4 regions of the Pseudomonas spirodelae genome follow, and region 1 is predicted to be linked to each of the others. Evidence: riboswitches for the same ligand, from Rfam matches in the RefSeq annotation. Region 1 holds a riboswitch; each other region holds the start of a gene.
The links. A riboswitch is a leader RNA that binds a small molecule or an ion and turns the genes downstream of it on or off. The one in region 1 is predicted to bind cobalamin.
Positions count from the first base shown of each region.

Region 2: it holds a riboswitch for cobalamin, as region 1 does, so the genes downstream of both, SOP97_RS16905 (energy-coupling factor ABC transporter permease) here and btuB (TonB-dependent vitamin B12 receptor) in region 1, are expected to answer to the same signal.
Region 3: it holds a riboswitch for cobalamin, as region 1 does, so the genes downstream of both, cobG (precorrin-3B synthase) here and btuB (TonB-dependent vitamin B12 receptor) in region 1, are expected to answer to the same signal.
Region 4: it holds a riboswitch for cobalamin, as region 1 does, so the genes downstream of both, SOP97_RS18170 (TonB-dependent receptor family protein) here and btuB (TonB-dependent vitamin B12 receptor) in region 1, are expected to answer to the same signal.

Region 1 is NZ_JAYEET010000057.1:104,716-108,822, forward strand. It holds gene SOP97_RS19535 (C40 family peptidase) at 1-461, shown strand, start outside; gene SOP97_RS19540 (C40 family peptidase) at 622-1,146, shown strand; gene SOP97_RS19545 (O-methyltransferase) at 1,180-1,842, shown strand; gene SOP97_RS19550 (hypothetical protein) at 1,858-2,178, shown strand; cobalamin riboswitch at 2,244-2,472, shown strand; gene btuB (TonB-dependent vitamin B12 receptor) at 2,572-4,107, shown strand, end outside.
Region 2 is NZ_JAYEET010000051.1:29,347-33,453, reverse strand. It holds gene amn (AMP nucleosidase) at 1-1,441, opposite strand, end outside; gene SOP97_RS16905 (energy-coupling factor ABC transporter permease) at 1,801-2,481, opposite strand; cobalamin riboswitch at 2,536-2,743, opposite strand; gene SOP97_RS16900 (acyl-CoA dehydrogenase family protein) at 2,845-4,107, opposite strand, start outside.
Region 3 is NZ_JAYEET010000036.1:114,678-118,784, forward strand. It holds gene SOP97_RS11320 (cobalt-precorrin-6A reductase) at 1-449, opposite strand, end outside; gene cbiE (precorrin-6y C5,15-methyltransferase (decarboxylating) subunit CbiE) at 446-1,648, opposite strand; cobalamin riboswitch at 1,707-1,882, shown strand; gene cobG (precorrin-3B synthase) at 1,983-3,326, shown strand; gene SOP97_RS11335 (precorrin-8X methylmutase) at 3,319-3,945, shown strand; gene SOP97_RS11340 (precorrin-2 C(20)-methyltransferase) at 3,942-4,107, shown strand, end outside.
Region 4 is NZ_JAYEET010000055.1:24,449-28,555, reverse strand. It holds gene dxs (1-deoxy-D-xylulose-5-phosphate synthase) at 1-1,150, shown strand, start outside; cobalamin riboswitch at 1,217-1,434, shown strand; gene SOP97_RS18170 (TonB-dependent receptor family protein) at 1,535-3,457, shown strand; gene SOP97_RS18165 (cobalamin-binding protein) at 3,513-4,107, opposite strand, start outside.

The DNA.
Region 1 (4,107 bases):
CCCTTGGCGATTTCACCGAAGAAAAGGCCTACAAACTCCCGCAACTGGCTGACGGCATTCTGTCCCACGGTCTGTCACTGGTAGGTACGCGCTATCGCTTTGGCGGCGGCTCGGTAAGTTCCGGCTTCGATTGCAGCGGTTTTATCGGTTACCTGTTTAAAGAAGAGGCCGGCCTGAAGTTGCCGCGCTCGACCCGCGACATGATCAATATCGACGCCCCATTGGTGGAGCGTGATGACCTTAAGCCGGGCGATCTGCTGTTCTTTAGCACCAACGGCCGTGGTCGCGTCAGCCATGCCGGCATCTATATGGGCGATGATCAATTCATCCATTCTTCCAGCAGTCGCAGCGGCGGTGTGCGGGTCGATAGCCTGGATGATCGCTACTGGAAGCGCACCTTTATCGAGGCCAAGCGGGCCTTGGCGCTGGCGCCAACCGAGTCCCTCGTACGTAACCCTTGAGTGCGGCGTGCAGCGGCCGCAACGTTAAGGCCGCTGCAGCCAGCATCCTGTCTGACGCATATCGATAGATTTCAACAACCTGCCAAGCAAAGCTAAAGCTTGCACTCGCATGTGCAAGCCGGCAGAGTAGGGCGCATCCCGGCTCAGGATCGCCTTATCCATGACCGCATTCTCCCGTATCAGCTTGATTGTGTTGGCCGCGCTGCTTAGCGCCTGCGCGAGTCAAGCGCCCGCGCCAACCCCGCAACCCACTGTTTATCAGCCCATCAGCAGCTTTAACGGCAATGCTGATGATGTGCTATTTCGTGCGTTGGGCTTGGTGGGCACGCCCTATCGCTATGGCGGTAATACCCCCGAAGGCGGCTTCGATTGCAGCGGCTTGATCGGTTTTGTTTACCGCGATGCCGCAGGCATCAAGCTGCCGCGCACTACCCGTGAGCTGATCAGCATGCGCGCACCGGGCATTGGGCGCGACGCGCTGCAAAGCGGTGATCTGGTGTTTTTTGCCACCAGTGGCGGCAGCCAGGTCAGCCATGCGGGTATTTATGTCGGCAATGGCCGTTTCGTGCATGCGCCCTCCAGCGGCGGCACTGTGCGCCTGGACAGCCTGAGTAATACGTATTGGCAGCGTACTTACTTGAATGCCAAGCGCGTGTTCACCCCAGAGCTGGCGGGTAACCCCTGAGGCCCAGCCCAGAGTATTTGTAGAGGGGCTTTTATGACCACTCAAACGCTTAATCTCGATGCTGATCTCTATCAGTACCTGCTGGATGTATCGCTGCGCGAGACGCCACTGCTCAAGCGTCTGCGCGACGAAACCGCTCTGCTGACTCATTCACGCTGGCAAATCGCCCCCGAGCAGGGCCAGTTTATGACCTTATTGGTACAGCTGATCGGCGCGCGGCGGATTGTCGAAGTCGGCACCTTTACCGGTTACAGCGCTATCTGCATGGCCCAGGCCATGCCGAGCGATGGCCGCTTGATCTGTTGCGATATTCCCGGCGACTACAACGCCACGGCCAAACGTTACTGGGCTGAGGCGGGCCTCGCTGAGCGTATTGAGCTGCGGCTGGCGCCGGCGCTGCAAACACTTGAGGCGCTTGCTGCTGAGGGGCTGGCAGGGCGAATTGATCTGCTGTTTATCGATGCCGATAAAGCCAACTACCCGGCTTATTTGGAGCACGCCCTGCGCCTGGTACGTCAGGGTGGGCTGATCCTATTCGACAACACCCTGTGGAGTGGTCGGGTACTTGAGCTGTGCCCCGAGAGCGCTGACACCCGAGCGATTCAGGCGCTCAACCTGGCGCTGCGTGATGATCCGCGCATCGACCTGTCGCTGCTGCCGCTCGGCGATGGCCTGAGCCTGTGCCGTAAACGCTGACCCGCCGTTGCCTGTATGCCTGAACCGATTCGTCTGCCCGAACAACCCGATGCCTGCGAACTCTGCGCCCGCGCGGCGCTGCTGACGCGCCATCACTTGATCCCCAAGGCGCTGCATAACAAGGTCTACGTACAAAAGCGCTTCGGCAAAAATGAGCGCATCAGCGCCACGCTCTGGGTGTGCCGTGCCTGTCACAACCAGATCCACCGGCTGTTCAGCGAAAAAGAGCTGGCGCTGATCTACAACAATCGTGACAGCCTGCTCAGTGATGAACGCTTGCGTACCTTTGTTGAGTGGTTGGCAAGCAAGCCGGCGGGTTTTATGCCGCGGCATTGAGTGGCACGTGAGGCGTCGGTGCTATGCGCGGCGTTATGCGTTGACGCTCTGTATGCAAGTCTCTACCCTGCGCGCCTGCAACAGGTGCCCCAAACGCATAGCGTTCAAAGGGTGAAACAGGGAAGCCGGTGCGTTTCGTGTTAACCACGCAACTATTCCGGCGCTGCCCCCGCAACGGTAAACGAGTCAAAGATCGCCACTAGCCACTGTGCCCACCGGCATGGGAAGGCGCGATCCAGGAACCTCAAGGTTCCACTCGTAAGCCCGGAGACCGGCCTGCTGCATCCACGGCATTGCGGAGGGCGTTGCCGGGCTGATGTGGCTGTATTGCTGCTCTATCTGCCTATGCTGTTCTCCCAATGTTTTATTCAGCAGTATCGCGCGGGCGGCGCGATGGAGAATCAGGCATTGTTTCGCACCTTTTATAAACGTCCGGCCGTTCTTTTATGGCTGGGCTGTAGTCCTTTTTTAACTGCACAAGCAGAACCCCTCAACCTCGCTCAGCAGGTGGTCACCGCCACGCGAACGGCTACGCCGTTGGTCTCGGTGGCGTCGAGCAGTGTGATTACCCGTGAAGATATCGAGCGCAGCCAGGCACAGAGCGTGCCTGACATGCTGCGCGGTCTGGCTGGCGTGCAGATCGTTAGCAACGGCGGCCGCGGCAAAAGCACCTCGTTGTACCTGCGCGGTACCAGCGAGAAGCAACTATTGGTGCTGATTGACGGGGTTAAGGTGGGTTCCGCCACCTCTGGTGCTGCCGCCCTGCAGGACATTCCATTGGCGCTGGTCGAACGCATTGAGGTGGTGCGCGGCCCGCGTTCCAGTCTGTATGGTTCCGAGGCGCTTGGCGGGGTGATTCAAATTTTCACCCGGCGCGGCGCAAAGCAGGGGCTCAAACCTTACCTGGCTTTGGGTACCGGCACGCGCTCCAGCTCCAGCGCTAATGCTGGCCTGGCCGGTGGTTCGCAGAACGGCTGGTTTGACCTTGGCGTGAGCAGCGAAGATACCGACGGGATTAATGCCCGCGCTTACCGACCTAGTGCCGCAGGTGCCTACGAGCCAGACGCCGATGGCTATCGCCAGCTGGCCGGTTCACTGCGTGGTGGCTACCGCTTCGTCAACGGTCTGGAACTGGACGGCAGTTGGATGCAATCGAGCATCCACAGCGACCAAGACCTGCGCAGCAGCTCCGGCAAAACCGGGCGCTACAGCTATGCCGATGGAGAGCAACAGGTGCTTGGCGGTCGTGCCCGTTTCACTCCCTTAGAGCCCTGGGATGTGACCTTGCAGGCCGGTCACAGCGAAGATCGCACCGACAACTTCCGTGATGGTGGTTTTTACTCGCGCTTCGACACCGAGCGCTACACCTTTGCTTGGCAGAACGACTTTAGCCTGACGCCCGAGCAACTGTTGAGCCTGGGTTTTGATTACCAGCAGGACCGCATCGACACATCCGACACCTATGCTGAGGACTCCCGCGACAATCGCGGTTATTACACTCAGTACCAGGGCCGTTTCGGTCGACATGGCGTGTCCGTTGGGTTGCGCCGCGACGACAACCAGCAGTTCGGCGAGCACGATACTGGCAACCTAGGCTGGAGCTATGAGCTCAGCGAGCGCCTGACGTTGAGTGCTGCCTACGGCACCGCCTTCCGTGCGCCGACCTTTAACGACCTGTATACCCCGAACAGCGGTTCCACCGCGGGTAACCCCGACCTTAAACCGGAAAAGTCGGAAAACTACGAACTCGGCCTGCAGGGCGGTGCTGGCTGGGGTGAATGGCGTCTCAGCGTTTTTGAAAACCAGATCGACGACCTGATTGTTTGGGCCGGCAGTAAGCCGATGCGTCCACAGAACGTCGAGTCCGCACGCATTCGCGGCCTCGAGTCGAGTGTGCGTACGCAGCTAGAGAATTGGGACCTGGCAGCC
Region 2 (4,107 bases), on a different contig from region 1:
GCTTGCGCGAGTGCAGCGAGTTGAGCTGGTTACGCAGCAGGTCCAGGGCGGTGATACCGATGTGCAGGTGCTGGGTCACCGCGCGCTCGTAGAACGCCCCGGCCGCGCCCGGCAACTTGATCTCGCTGTGCAGCGGTTTATCCGAGACACACAGCAAGGTGCCGTAGGGCACCCGCAGGCGATAGCCTTGCGCGGCGACGGTGCCGCTTTCCATGTCCACTGCCACGGCGCGCGACAGGTTGATCAGCGGCCGTTCCTGCGCCCAGCGCAACTCCCAGTTACGGTCGTCGTAGGTCAGCACGGTGCCGGTGCGCAGGCGCTTCCTCAATTCATCACCCTCTTCACCCGTCACCTGTCGCGCCGCCGCCTGCAATGCCTGCTGCACTTCGGCCAGGGCCGGCAGGGGAATATGCGGCGGCAATACGCGGTCGAGAATGCCGTCGCGGCGCATGTAGGCGTGAGCCAGCACGTAATCGCCGATGGTTTGCGACTGCCGCAGCCCGCCGCAGTGGCCGATCATCAGCCAACAATGCGGACGCAGCACGGCTAGGTGATCGGTGATGTTCTTCGCGTTGGAGGGCCCGACGCCGATATTGACCAGGGTGATGCCGTGACCATCATCCGCCTGCAGGTGATAGGCCGGCATCTGGTAACGGTGCCAGATGACATTCTCGATAATCGCCTGCATTTCGCCTTCGGCCATGCCGCGCTGGATCACCACATTGCCCGGCAGCACCATACGGGTGAACCGCGACTCACCGACCAGCATGTCCAGACCATGGCGGATAAATTGGTCAACATAGCGGTGGTAGTTGGTCAGCAGAATCCACGGCTGTACATGGCGCCAGTCGCTGCCGGTGTAATGCACCAGACGACGCAGAGAGAAGTCCACCCGCGCAGCATCGAACAGCGCCAGCGGCAGCGGGTCGGTGTTTTCCCAGTCATACAAACCGTCGGCGGTGCCATCGGTGGCCGCAGACAAGTCGGTACTGGGAAATACCCGCACCAACTCGGCTGCCGTCACCCCGGAGCCGGCCAGCTCATCGCCCTGCTCCACCACATAAGGGTAAGGAATATTCTGCTGGCTGACGCCCACCTCGACCTTCACGGTGAAGTCATTCATCAGCGGGCACAACTGCTCCAGCAGGTACTTACGGAACGCCGCCGGATGAGTCACGGTGACGCTGTAGGTGCCGGGCACCTGCACCTTGGCATAGGCGCGCACCGTGGTCGGCGCCTCGCCCTGACAGAGGTAGGTCAGGCGCAACTCGGGATAACGGAACTGGCACTGCTCAGCGGCGTCGGGCTTGATGCGCTCTTTCAAGTAGCGCTTAAGCGCCGCACTCAAGCCACTAGTCGCGTGCAGATGCAGGGCGGCCAGTCGATCCACCGCCTCTTCAGCGGTATTGGCAACAATAAAGTCATCGGAACAAGGGTTCACAAGGCACCTTCCTGGCTGAACAGAATGGCTCTATCTTGCCCTGATACGCGGCACGGGCGATAGCGCGGCGTTGCCTGCGCAGGCAGGCTACTTGAGCAGCGCCTGCAAGTTCTTGAGCAGCGGTTATGGGGGCAGCGCGCCAGCGGGTCACGTGCCCGGCATACCCATGGGGCAAACCAAGCAACCAGCACCGCCAACGCGCAGCAACTGCGCCAGGTATTAAGCCGCGCGGCGCGTTTTACCACACGCCAAGGCAGCCTTAACTGGCAGGCGATCACTGTTCAGCCTAGGGCTAAGCTGCGCATCAGCAGCCCGTCCGGGCCACTGAAGCGCAACTCCAGCAAGCTGGCAGGGACTGATCAGGCTGGCTGGTGCAGGCGTGTATTGAACAGCGGAGCGCGGCTATAACCAGAGAACGCCTTGGCAGCGGCCAGCACGCCAAGGTCGACCAGTGGCTCGATCAGGATCACGCTCATATAGGCCAGACCGAAGCTGCCTACTGCCACCAGGTTCTCGCCGGAGAAACCGTTGCCATAGACCGCCCAGAAAGCCACCCAGGCAACGATGCCACCCTGATAGGCCGTCGACAGTGCCAGGGCCTGCTTGTAGGAGAGGTCCACATAGGCGGTGCCCGGCGCGATGATGCGCTTGGCCAGCAGGTGGATGCCGAATAATGGCAGCAGCAAGGTCGTGACGTTCATGCCGTATTGCGGCAGGTCAAACTGCGCGAACAGCAGACCCTGCAGCAGCAGACCAAGCGACAGACCGACAGCCGTTGCACCCGCGCCGAACAGCAGCAACAGGGTCGAGCCGAGGATCAGGTGCACCTCGGAAACGCCCACCGCCTGATGCGGGAAGACTTCGAAGAAACAGAACACCAACGCAGTGGTCAGCAGGCTACGCAAGGCCAGAGCGGCAACGCCGCCGTTACTGCGGATGCTGTCGAAGGCAAGTTTGGCCGTGAGGCCAAGGGCACCTGCGGCGGTGGCATAACTGAGGAAGAGTTTGGCGCCAGTAACAACTTCGGGTTCGATGTGCATAGAGATTCCTGTACCGCGCCCACCGCGCGATGATCTGGATTGAGGGATTGGGCATCGTGCCCGGCGTCGATGGCAGGTCTCCTGGCTCACGGCTTAATACTTCACCCGCCTTCCCAACCTTGCGGCCAGTGGCATATGGGCGTCGCTCACCGTTTACAGTTGCGGGGGCAGCCATGGCTTCGGTACGTGTTGCTGTACCCACCATGTTCCCTTTTCATCCACTCGCGTAACACGCTGCGGAACCATCGGCGGCCACCTTACCCGGCTGCACGCAGAAATGACAGAACCCGAAGCAGGGCCCGACTGAAGTTTCAGGCGCACCCCACAATTCGCACAAACACCCATGCTAGAGAGGTCGAAGCCCTAAAGCAGATGCGCTGCACCGCGCGCTATCAGAGCGTCGACATCAATACCGCGCGGCAACGTGCCATAAACCCGGCCACCTTGGCCGCCCAGACGGCTGGCGATAAAGGCATCGGATACCGCGGCATGACCGGCCTCCAGCAGCAACTTGGCTTGCAGCGCCAGGGCTACATCTTCCGTGAGTTGACGGGCGCGATACTGGATGTCGGCGGTGTCGCGAAAGTCCGCCTGCAGCTTGCTGATATGGGCTTTCAAACGCGCATCACCATGGCCATCGCCCAATTCGACAAACAGCGCATCGAGCACGCCCGGCTCTTTGGACAGCGCGCGCAGCACATCTAAACACTGCACATTGCCCGAGCCTTCCCAGGTCGAGTTAACCGGTGCTTCGCGGTACAGACGCGGCAGAATGGTGTCTTCAACGTAACCGGCACCGCCCATGCATTCGGCGGCCTCGTTGATCATCGCTGGCGCCCGCTTGCAGATCCAATACTTGCCCACGGCGGTGACCAGCCGGGCGAACTTGTCCTCCTGTTCGTCGTGCGGATTGTCCAGCGCTTTGCCCATGCGCAGGGTTAACGCCAGCGCCGCCTCACTTTCCAGAGCCAGGTCGGCCAGAACGTTCTGCATCAGCGGCTGCTCGCTGAGCACGCGACCGCCGACCTGGCGATGGGCGCAGTGATGCGCGGCCTGGGTCAGCGCCTGACGCATCAGGGCGCTGGAGCCGATCATGCAGTCGAAGCGGGTTAGCGCGACCATCTCAATAATCGTCGGCACGCCGCGCCCTTCTTCGCCGACCATCCAAGCCAGTGCGCCACGGAATTCGACCTCGCTGGAGGCGTTCGACCAATTGCCCAGTTTGTTCTTCAGGCGCTGGATGTAGAACTCGTTACGCGTGCCGTCCGGGCGATGCCGCGGCAGCAGAAAGCAGGTCAGCCCTTTAGTGGTGTAAGCCAGGGTGAGAAAGGCATCGCACATTGGCGCCGAGCAGAACCACTTGTGGCCAACCAGCTCATACGCCTGCCCTGGCCCGCCAAGCCCCACCGCATAAGCCCGCGTGGTGTTGGCGCGCACATCGGTGCCGCCCTGTTTCTCGGTCATGGCCATGCCGATGGTCGCGCCGGTTTTCTGCTCAATCGGCAGGTTGCGCGGGTCGTATTGGGTGGAGAGGATTTTCGGCAACCACTTCTCAGCGACATCAGCTTGCAGCTTGAGGGCCGGCACACTGGCGAAGGTCATGGTCAACGGGCAACCGCTGCCGGC
Region 3 (4,107 bases), on a different contig from region 1:
ACGGTCCAGTGCTGGTGCAGGGGAATCTCGTGCAGGTGCTCCAACGGCTCACGGCCGAGGGTAAACAGCGGGCGCTGGAAATGTTCTAACGCAGCTACCAGCTCAGCCCAGTCGTCCACCTCACGCCAATCATCACCAGCGCCAGCCTGCCAACCGGGGCGACGCAGCGCCCAGCAGGCAACGCCGCTCAGCTCTGCAGCACGGGCAGCATTGGCGCTGATCTGCGCGGCATAAGGGTGAGTCAGGTCCAGCAGCAACTCGATGCCCTGCTCGCGGATAAACGCCGCCAAGCCTTCGGCCCCGCCAAAGCCGCCAACGCGCACCTGGCAGGGCAAGTCATCCGGCACCCGGCCCAAACCCGCCAGGCTGTAGATGCTTTCAGGGCCAAGGCGGCGCGCCAAACGCAAGGCCTCGGTGGTGCCGCCGAGCAGCAGAATGCGCGGGCTCACGGCTTGCGTACTTGCAGCAGAGTGATCGGCAGGGCGCTGCGCCAGGTGTCGAAACCGCCCAGCGGCTGCGCCTGGGCCACGCTGATGCGGGTCAGCTCACCGCCCACCTGCTCACGCCAGGCCACCAACGCCGCTTCGCTTTGCAGGGTGACGGCATTAGCCACCAGCCGACCGCCCGGTTTCAGGTTGGCCCAGCACTGCTCCAGCATGCCGGGAATGGTCACCCCGCCACCGATAAAAATCGCATCCGGCGCGGCCAAATCAGCCAATGCTTCGGGCGCGCGACCGGCGACCAGTTGCAGGCCGGGCACGCCAAGGGCGTCGCGGTTGTGCTGGATATGCGCCTGACGCCCAGCGTCGGCCTCAATGGCGATGGCCAGGCAGCTGGGGTGTGTGCGCATCCACTCGATGCCGATGGAGCCGCAGCCGGCGCCAACATCCCAAAGCAGTTCGCCGGGTTTTGGAGCCAAACGCGCCAGGGTGATCGCGCGTACATCGCGCTTGGTCAGCTGGCCGTCGTGCTGATAAGCGTCATCCAGCAAACCCGGCGTCAGCGGCAGCAAACGCGCCTCGGCGCCCGCCACACAGTCAACCGCCAGCAGATTGAGGTCAGCCACCCGCACCTGCACCCAGTCACTAGCCAAGCCGTCGATGCGCCGTTCCTGAGCGCCGCCCAGGTGTTCCAGTACGGTCAGCCGGCTGGGGCCAAAACCGCGCGCACGCAGCAATTCGGCCACCGCCGCCGGGCTGTCGCCGTCATTGCTCAACAGCAGCAGCCGCGCGCCGGGGAAAATCTGCGCCTGCAGCGCCGCCAACGGCCGCGCCACCAGCGACAGCACCGTCACCTCCTGCAGCGGCCAACCCATGCGGGCGGCGGCCAGGGACACTGACGAAGGCGACGAGAACACCCGCAGCTCTTCAGCCGGCAACTGCCGCGCCAGGCTCGCGCCAACCCCATAAAACAGCGGATCACCGCTAGCCAGCACACAGACTGGCGTACCGCGTCGCGCCAGCAGCGGCTCTAGGCTGAATGGGCTGGGCCACAGCTCGTGCTGCCCCGGTAACGCGGCCGGCAACAGCGCCAGTTGCCGCGCCGCGCCGACAATGCACTGCGCCTCGCTCAGCGCCTGGCGCGCCGCCTCACCCAGGCCGGCGTAGCCGTCTTCACCGATCCCAACCAGGGTTAACCAGGCCGTCATAGCCACTCCTCTGTACCCGCCTGACGAGCAAGGGTGTCTGCGCGTTAGACAAAGCGGGCATAATACAGCCTTCGTCGGTGCCCTAACGGGCCTAAGAGGGAACACGGTTAAACCGTGGCTGCCCCCGCAACTGTAAACAGCGAGTCTGCCGCAACTGCGCCACTGGGAAACTGGGAAGGCCGCGGCAGATGATGACCTGTCAGCCAGGAGACCTGCCGACGACGCTAGTCGCGAGTGCCAACATCGGGCGGGGTGTACCGATGCCATTGAGTTCCCCTGTGCCAGGGTGAACTCTGCTGGTTCGGTCGCCGCGTCTTTGTTGTTGGTGAATCCGTTGCGCGACCATTCCACCACCATAGATCCGTCACTACCACGCCCCAGCGCGTGCCCCGGCCTGCTGCGTATCGTTCAGGCGCTGGACGGTGGTATCTGTCGGGTCAAGCTGGCCGGCGGCGTACTCAGCAGCAAACAGGCACGCGCCATCGCCGAGGCGGCCGAACGCTGCGCCAGCGGTGTGCTGGAGCTGACCAACCGCAGCAATCTGCAGATTCGTGGCGTGTTGGCTGGTCAGCAGGCCGAGTTGATCGAGCGCCTGCTCGCTGCCGGTCTCGGCCCCAGCAACCCGGCAGCGGATGATGTGCGCAACTTGCTGCTCAGCCCCGCCGCCGGCCTTGACCCGCATGCCCTGCTCGACACCCGGCCGCTGGCCGCCACGCTGCTCGATCTGCTGCAAAACACCCCAGCACTGCATGCGCTTTCGGCCAAATTCGCCATTCAGCTCGACGGCGGCGAAGCCCTGACGATGCTGCAACACCCCCACGATATCTGGCTTAGCGCCCTGTCCGGCTCGCCAGCTCGACTGGCCTTTGGCCTGGCTGGCTGCCCGACTGACAAGCCACTGGGTGTGGTCGACATTGAGCAAGCCGTGCCGCTGGTGGAGCAACTGCTCAGGCTGTTCCTCGATCTGGCTGGGAGCGAACACAGCCGGATGCGCCAGTTGCTCGGTGTGATGACGCCCAGCCAGCTGCTGCAACAGCTGCAAGCGCGTCTGCCCTTTAGCGTGCAAACGGCTCCGACCGATTGGCCGCGCACACCCGTCAGCCAGGGTGCGGCAATCGGCATTTATCCGCAGCAGCAGGCGGGCCTGTGCATGGTCGCTGCCAGCGCGCGTCTGGGCCGAATCGATGCTTCGCAACTCAACGCCCTGGCGGATCTGGCCGAGCAATTTGGCGATGCCAGCCTGCGCCTGACACCCTGGCAGGGTCTGCTGCTACCAAATATCCCCGAGCAATCGGCAGACTACCTGCTGCACAAACTGGCCGAACTGGGCCTGCTGATCGATGCGCAGGAACCACTTAGCAATCTGATCGCCTGCACCGGCTCAGCCGCCTGCGCCAAGGGCCTGGCCGACAGCAAAGCCGACGCCTTGCTGCTCGCCAAGCGCCTGCGCGCCAGCACAGCGCGGCCGCAGGTGCATCTCAGCGCCTGCACGCGCTCCTGCGCCGCCGCGCATACCGCGCCCTTTACCTTGCTGGCCAGCAGCGCCGGGCATTACCAGCTCTATCAACGCACGTCCGAGGTGGCCGGTTTCGGCCAGCTGCTGGCCAGCGCCATGACTATCGACGAGGCCGGCGACTGGTTCGCCGCCCACTGCGCAACAGGAAACAGCGATGCTTGAGTACATCCGCGACGGCCAGGAAATCTACCGCCAGTCCTTCGCCACCATCCGCGCCGAGGCGGACCTCAGCAACATCCCGGCCGATCTGGAAAAGCTCGCCGTGCGCGTCATCCACGCCTGCGGCATGGTCGATGTGGTGCAGGACCTGCGCTTCTCCCCCGGTGCCGGGGCCGCCGGCCGCGCCGCGCTGGCCAAGGGTGCGGCGATTCTCTGCGATGCGCGGATGGTCGCCGAAGGCATCACCCGCCCGCGCCTGGCCGCCAACAACCCGGTGATCTGCACCCTGCATAACGACGGTGTGATTGAGCAAGCACGCGCACTCGGCAATACCCGTTCGGCCGTCGCCTTGGAACATTGGCGCGAGCACCTGGAAGGCAGCGTGGTGGTGATCGGCAACGCCCCCACCGCACTGTTCTACCTGCTGGAAATGCTCGATGCCGGCGCGCCAAAACCGGCGTTGATCATCGGTATGCCGGTGGGCTTTATCGGCGCGGCAGAATCCAAGGACGCCCTGGCCGCCGACAGCCGCGGCGTGCCCTATGTGATCGTGCGCGGCCGCCGTGGCGGTAGCGCCATGGCGGTAGCGGCGGTCAACGCCCTGGCCACGGAGGTGGAGTGATGAGCGTACAAAAAGGCCGCCTGCTAGGCATCGGCGTCGGCCCCGGCGACCCCGAGCTGATCACCCTCAAGGCCCTGCGCCTGCTGCAATCGGCAGCGGTGATTGGCTACTTTGTGGCCAAGGCCAAAGCCAACGTCGGTCAGGGCGGCAACGCCTTCGGCA
Region 4 (4,107 bases), on a different contig from region 1:
GTTTGAAGAACTCGGCTGGAACTACATCGGCCCGATCGACGGCCACGACTTGCCAAGCCTGCTCGCCACCCTGCGCAATATGCGTGACCTCGACGGCCCGCAGTTCCTGCATGTGGTGACCAAGAAAGGTAAGGGCTTTGCGCCCGCTGAAGTCGACCCGATTGGCTATCACGCGATCACCAAGCTGGAGCCCATCAACGCCCCGCCCGTGGCCAAGCAGCCCACAGGCCCTAAATATTCCAGCGTATTCGGTCAGTGGCTGTGCGACATGGCCGCGCAAGACCCACGCCTGGTCGGCATCACCCCGGCGATGAAAGAAGGCTCGGATTTGGTGGCGTTCAGCGAACGTTACCCCGAGCGCTATTTCGACGTCGCCATCGCCGAACAACATGCGGTCACCCTGGCCGCCGGCATGGCCTGCGACGGGGTTAAGCCGGTGGTGGCGATTTACTCGACCTTCCTCCAGCGTGCCTATGACCAGCTGATTCACGATGTCGCCGTACAGCACCTCGACGTGCTGTTCGCCATCGACCGTGCCGGGCTGGTTGGCGAAGACGGCCCGACCCACGCCGGCAGCTTCGATATTTCCTACCTGCGCTGCATCCCCGGTATGCTGGTGATGACGCCGAGTGATGAAAACGAACTGCGCCGCATGCTCACCACCGGCCACCTGTTCGATGGCCCGGCAGCCGTGCGCTACCCGCGCGGCACAGGCCCTAATGCGACCATCGAACCAGGCCTTGAGCCCCTTGAAATCGGCAAAGGCATTATCCGCCGCCAGGGCAAGCAAACCGCCCTGCTGGTGTTCGGCGTACAGCTGAGTGAGGCGTTCAAGGTCGGTGAAGCGCTGGATGCCACTGTGGTCGACATGCGCTTTGTCAAACCGCTGGACGAAGCCCTGGTACGTGAACTGGCCGCCAGCCATGAACTGCTGGTGACGATTGAAGAGAACAGCGTGATGGGCGGCGCCGGCAGTGCGGCCAGCGAATTCCTTGCCCGCGAGAACATCCTCAAACCGCTGCTGCACCTCGGCCTGCCTGACTACTACGTCGAGCACGCCAAGCCCACGCAGATGCTCGCCGAGTGCGGGCTGGATGCCGCCGGTATCGAAGCGGCCATACGCGCCCGGCTCGCATTTCAGGCTGTATGAGTACCGCTCATCCCGCGCTGAACCTAGCTCGCTTGTAATAGATTTAACCGCGCATTAAGGTGCGCGGCGTTTTACTTCCGCCAAGGTGCGCCCTTTATCCGTAAAGCGGCGTTAAACGGGAAGCCGGTGCGCTCATAAAGAGCTATTCCGGCGCTGCCCCCGCAACGGTAATCGACCGCAGAGCGAATCTGCACGTCGCCTCACACGTGCCACTGGAGCAATCTGGGAAGGACGAGGCCACGCACGTCGAGAGTCCGGAGACCGGCCTTGCTGGATGTGACGGGTGTTGCGGAGGGCATCACCGTCAAGCTCAGGCTGCGCCCGCGCGCCCGTTCTTGCCCCTGCCCTCCTCAAAAGTCTTTCGACCTTTTGAGGATTCTCTAAATGAAAATGTCCCGCCTTGCCCTGGCAGTGGTGCTAGCGCCGAATCTCGCCCTGGCTGCTACCGATACCAGCAGCTATGAATTACCGCCGCTGGTGATCACCCGCGCCACTGCGCTAAAAGCGCCGGCACCGGCCAGTGTTAAGGTCATTGATCGCAAGCAGATTGAAGAAACTGCGGCTTCATCACTTATTGATGTGCTACGGGCTCAAGCCGGCTTGCAGATACGCGACACCATGGGCGACGGCAACCGAGCCGCTCTAAGTTTGCGCGGCTTTGGCGAGAACGCGGCGAACAACACATTGGTGCTGGTTGATGGGCGTCGCCTCAACCAGCCCTCACAGGCAGGGCCAGACTTTAACAGCGTGCCACTGGCCAACATTGAGCGCATCGAGATCATTCGCGGGGCGGGGACGGTGCTTTATGGTGACCAAGCCGTCGGCGGGGTGATCAACATCATTACCCGCACGCCCTCTAGCAATGAAGCCTATATCGAGAGCAGCATCGGCAGTCACGACCTCGAAGCCTACCGCGGCCATATCAGCCAACAGCTGGGCGCCGGCTTCTCGTTGTATGCGAGCGGCGAAACCCGCAACACCGATAACTACCGCGACCACAACAACGCCAACTACAGCAACGCCTTTGCCCGCCTACGTTATGACCATGACAGCGGCCATGCGTTATACGAATACCAGACGGTGAATGATGAGCTGTTGTATCCAGGAAGCTTGAGCCTTGCCGAACGCAGGGCTGACCGCAAAGCCAGCTATGACGCAAACAGCAATGGCTACAACAACAGCAAAACCCAAGTTCACCGCTTTGCGCTTGAACAACAGCTAGACAATGTTTGGACCACCCATTTCGATTACAGCCAGAGCGATCAAGACGGTATCGGAAGCTTCAACTACGGGTCATTCGTTTCGCCGTTCATCCAAGGCACCCGTATAGAAACGTTTAGCCCGCGTATCACCGCACGCTTCGACAACAGCCTTGGCAATGCAGAATGGCTGCTGGGCCACGACCACATCAGCAGCGATTACGAGTACAACGCCACCGCATTTCAGCAAACACTGCGTGACTGGTATACGCAGTTCAGCCAGAGCCTCGGTAATGACGTGACGTTGACCCTGGGCTATCGCAATAGCGAAGCCGACGACAACAATAAATCGGAACAACTCAAACATCGCGATAACGAAGACAGCACCAGCATTGGCTTGAGCTGGCAAGCTAATCAACAGACCCGCGTGTTTATCAAGCGCGAGGATGTACTGCGCTGGGCCAACGTTAACGACAATGCCTTTACCTTGCCTGACGTCGTCTTTCTTAAACCACAAACCGGCGTCTCGTGGGAAAGCGGCATCGAGTGGCAAGACGGCGTCCAGCGCTACCAAGCGACGCTATATCGAATGGATCTACAAGATGAGCTGATGTACGACTCCGAGATCGTTAACCCGCTTGGTTTCCAAGGTAAGGGTGCCAACATTAATCTGGATAAGACTCGCCGCGACGGACTGCTATTGGAATCAGAGCGCCAACTAACTAAGCGCTTGAGCATTGGCGGCCAATACAGCTTTACCGATGCGCAGTACCGCGCGGGCAGTTTCAAAGGTAACGACGTGCCCTGGGTTGCGCCGCATAGCGCTAGCGCTCACCTGAGCTATGAAATCCTGCCAGGGCTGAAAAGCTATGTGGAAGCGGTATACACCGGGAATCGCTACTACTCAGGCGATGATGCCAACAGCCAGCAAAAAGCCGGTGGTTACACCCTTCTCAACGCCGCGCTCAGCTACGACTACAGGCAATTCAATAGCAAGCTGCGGGTTAATAACCTCACCGGTAAGCAATATGATGCCTTTGGCTTTATCAACAGCCGCTACCCGGCTCCAGAAGAACAGGTACAGCTAAGCGTCGGCTACCGTTTCTAGCCACGCAGCACCTACAAGAAGGCCGCCTATTGGGCGGCCTTCTTGCTTTCACGACTCACTCGGCCGCTGCCAACTGCTCACAGAGTTTCTCCATCGCCCCCAACATCTGGAAGCTTGGTCGCTCCATGCCCTCGTCGGGCACTAACCAGAGTTGCTTTAACTCGACAGCGCGCACCACTGGCCACTTACGCCAGGCCTCCAGTTGCGTCTGAGTGCCGGCCAGAATCACCTCGGGGTTGCGCTGCAAGACGGCCTCGACACTCACTTGCGGAGCCGGCAGGCTCAGGTCGGCAAAGATATTTTCGGCGCCACAGACACGCAGGGCATCGCTAATAATCTGCTGGCCGCCAAGGGTATACAGCGGTACATCCCAAACCTGATAAAACACCCGCAGTGGCTGTGGACGTTGATAGCGCTGAGCTAAACCAGCCATCCCTTGCAGAAATTGCTGCTGCAGGCGCAAACCTTGTTCGGCACGACCGATACGCGTACCGATCTCGACAAACTGCTGCGCCAGGTCGGCTAGCTTGCGCGGTTTAACGACCAACATCGGGATGCCAAAGGCCTGCAACTGCTGGCGCTGCGCCCGGCTAATGCTTTCAGGCAAGAGCAACACCAAGTCAGGCTGCAGACTGATAACGCGCTCCATC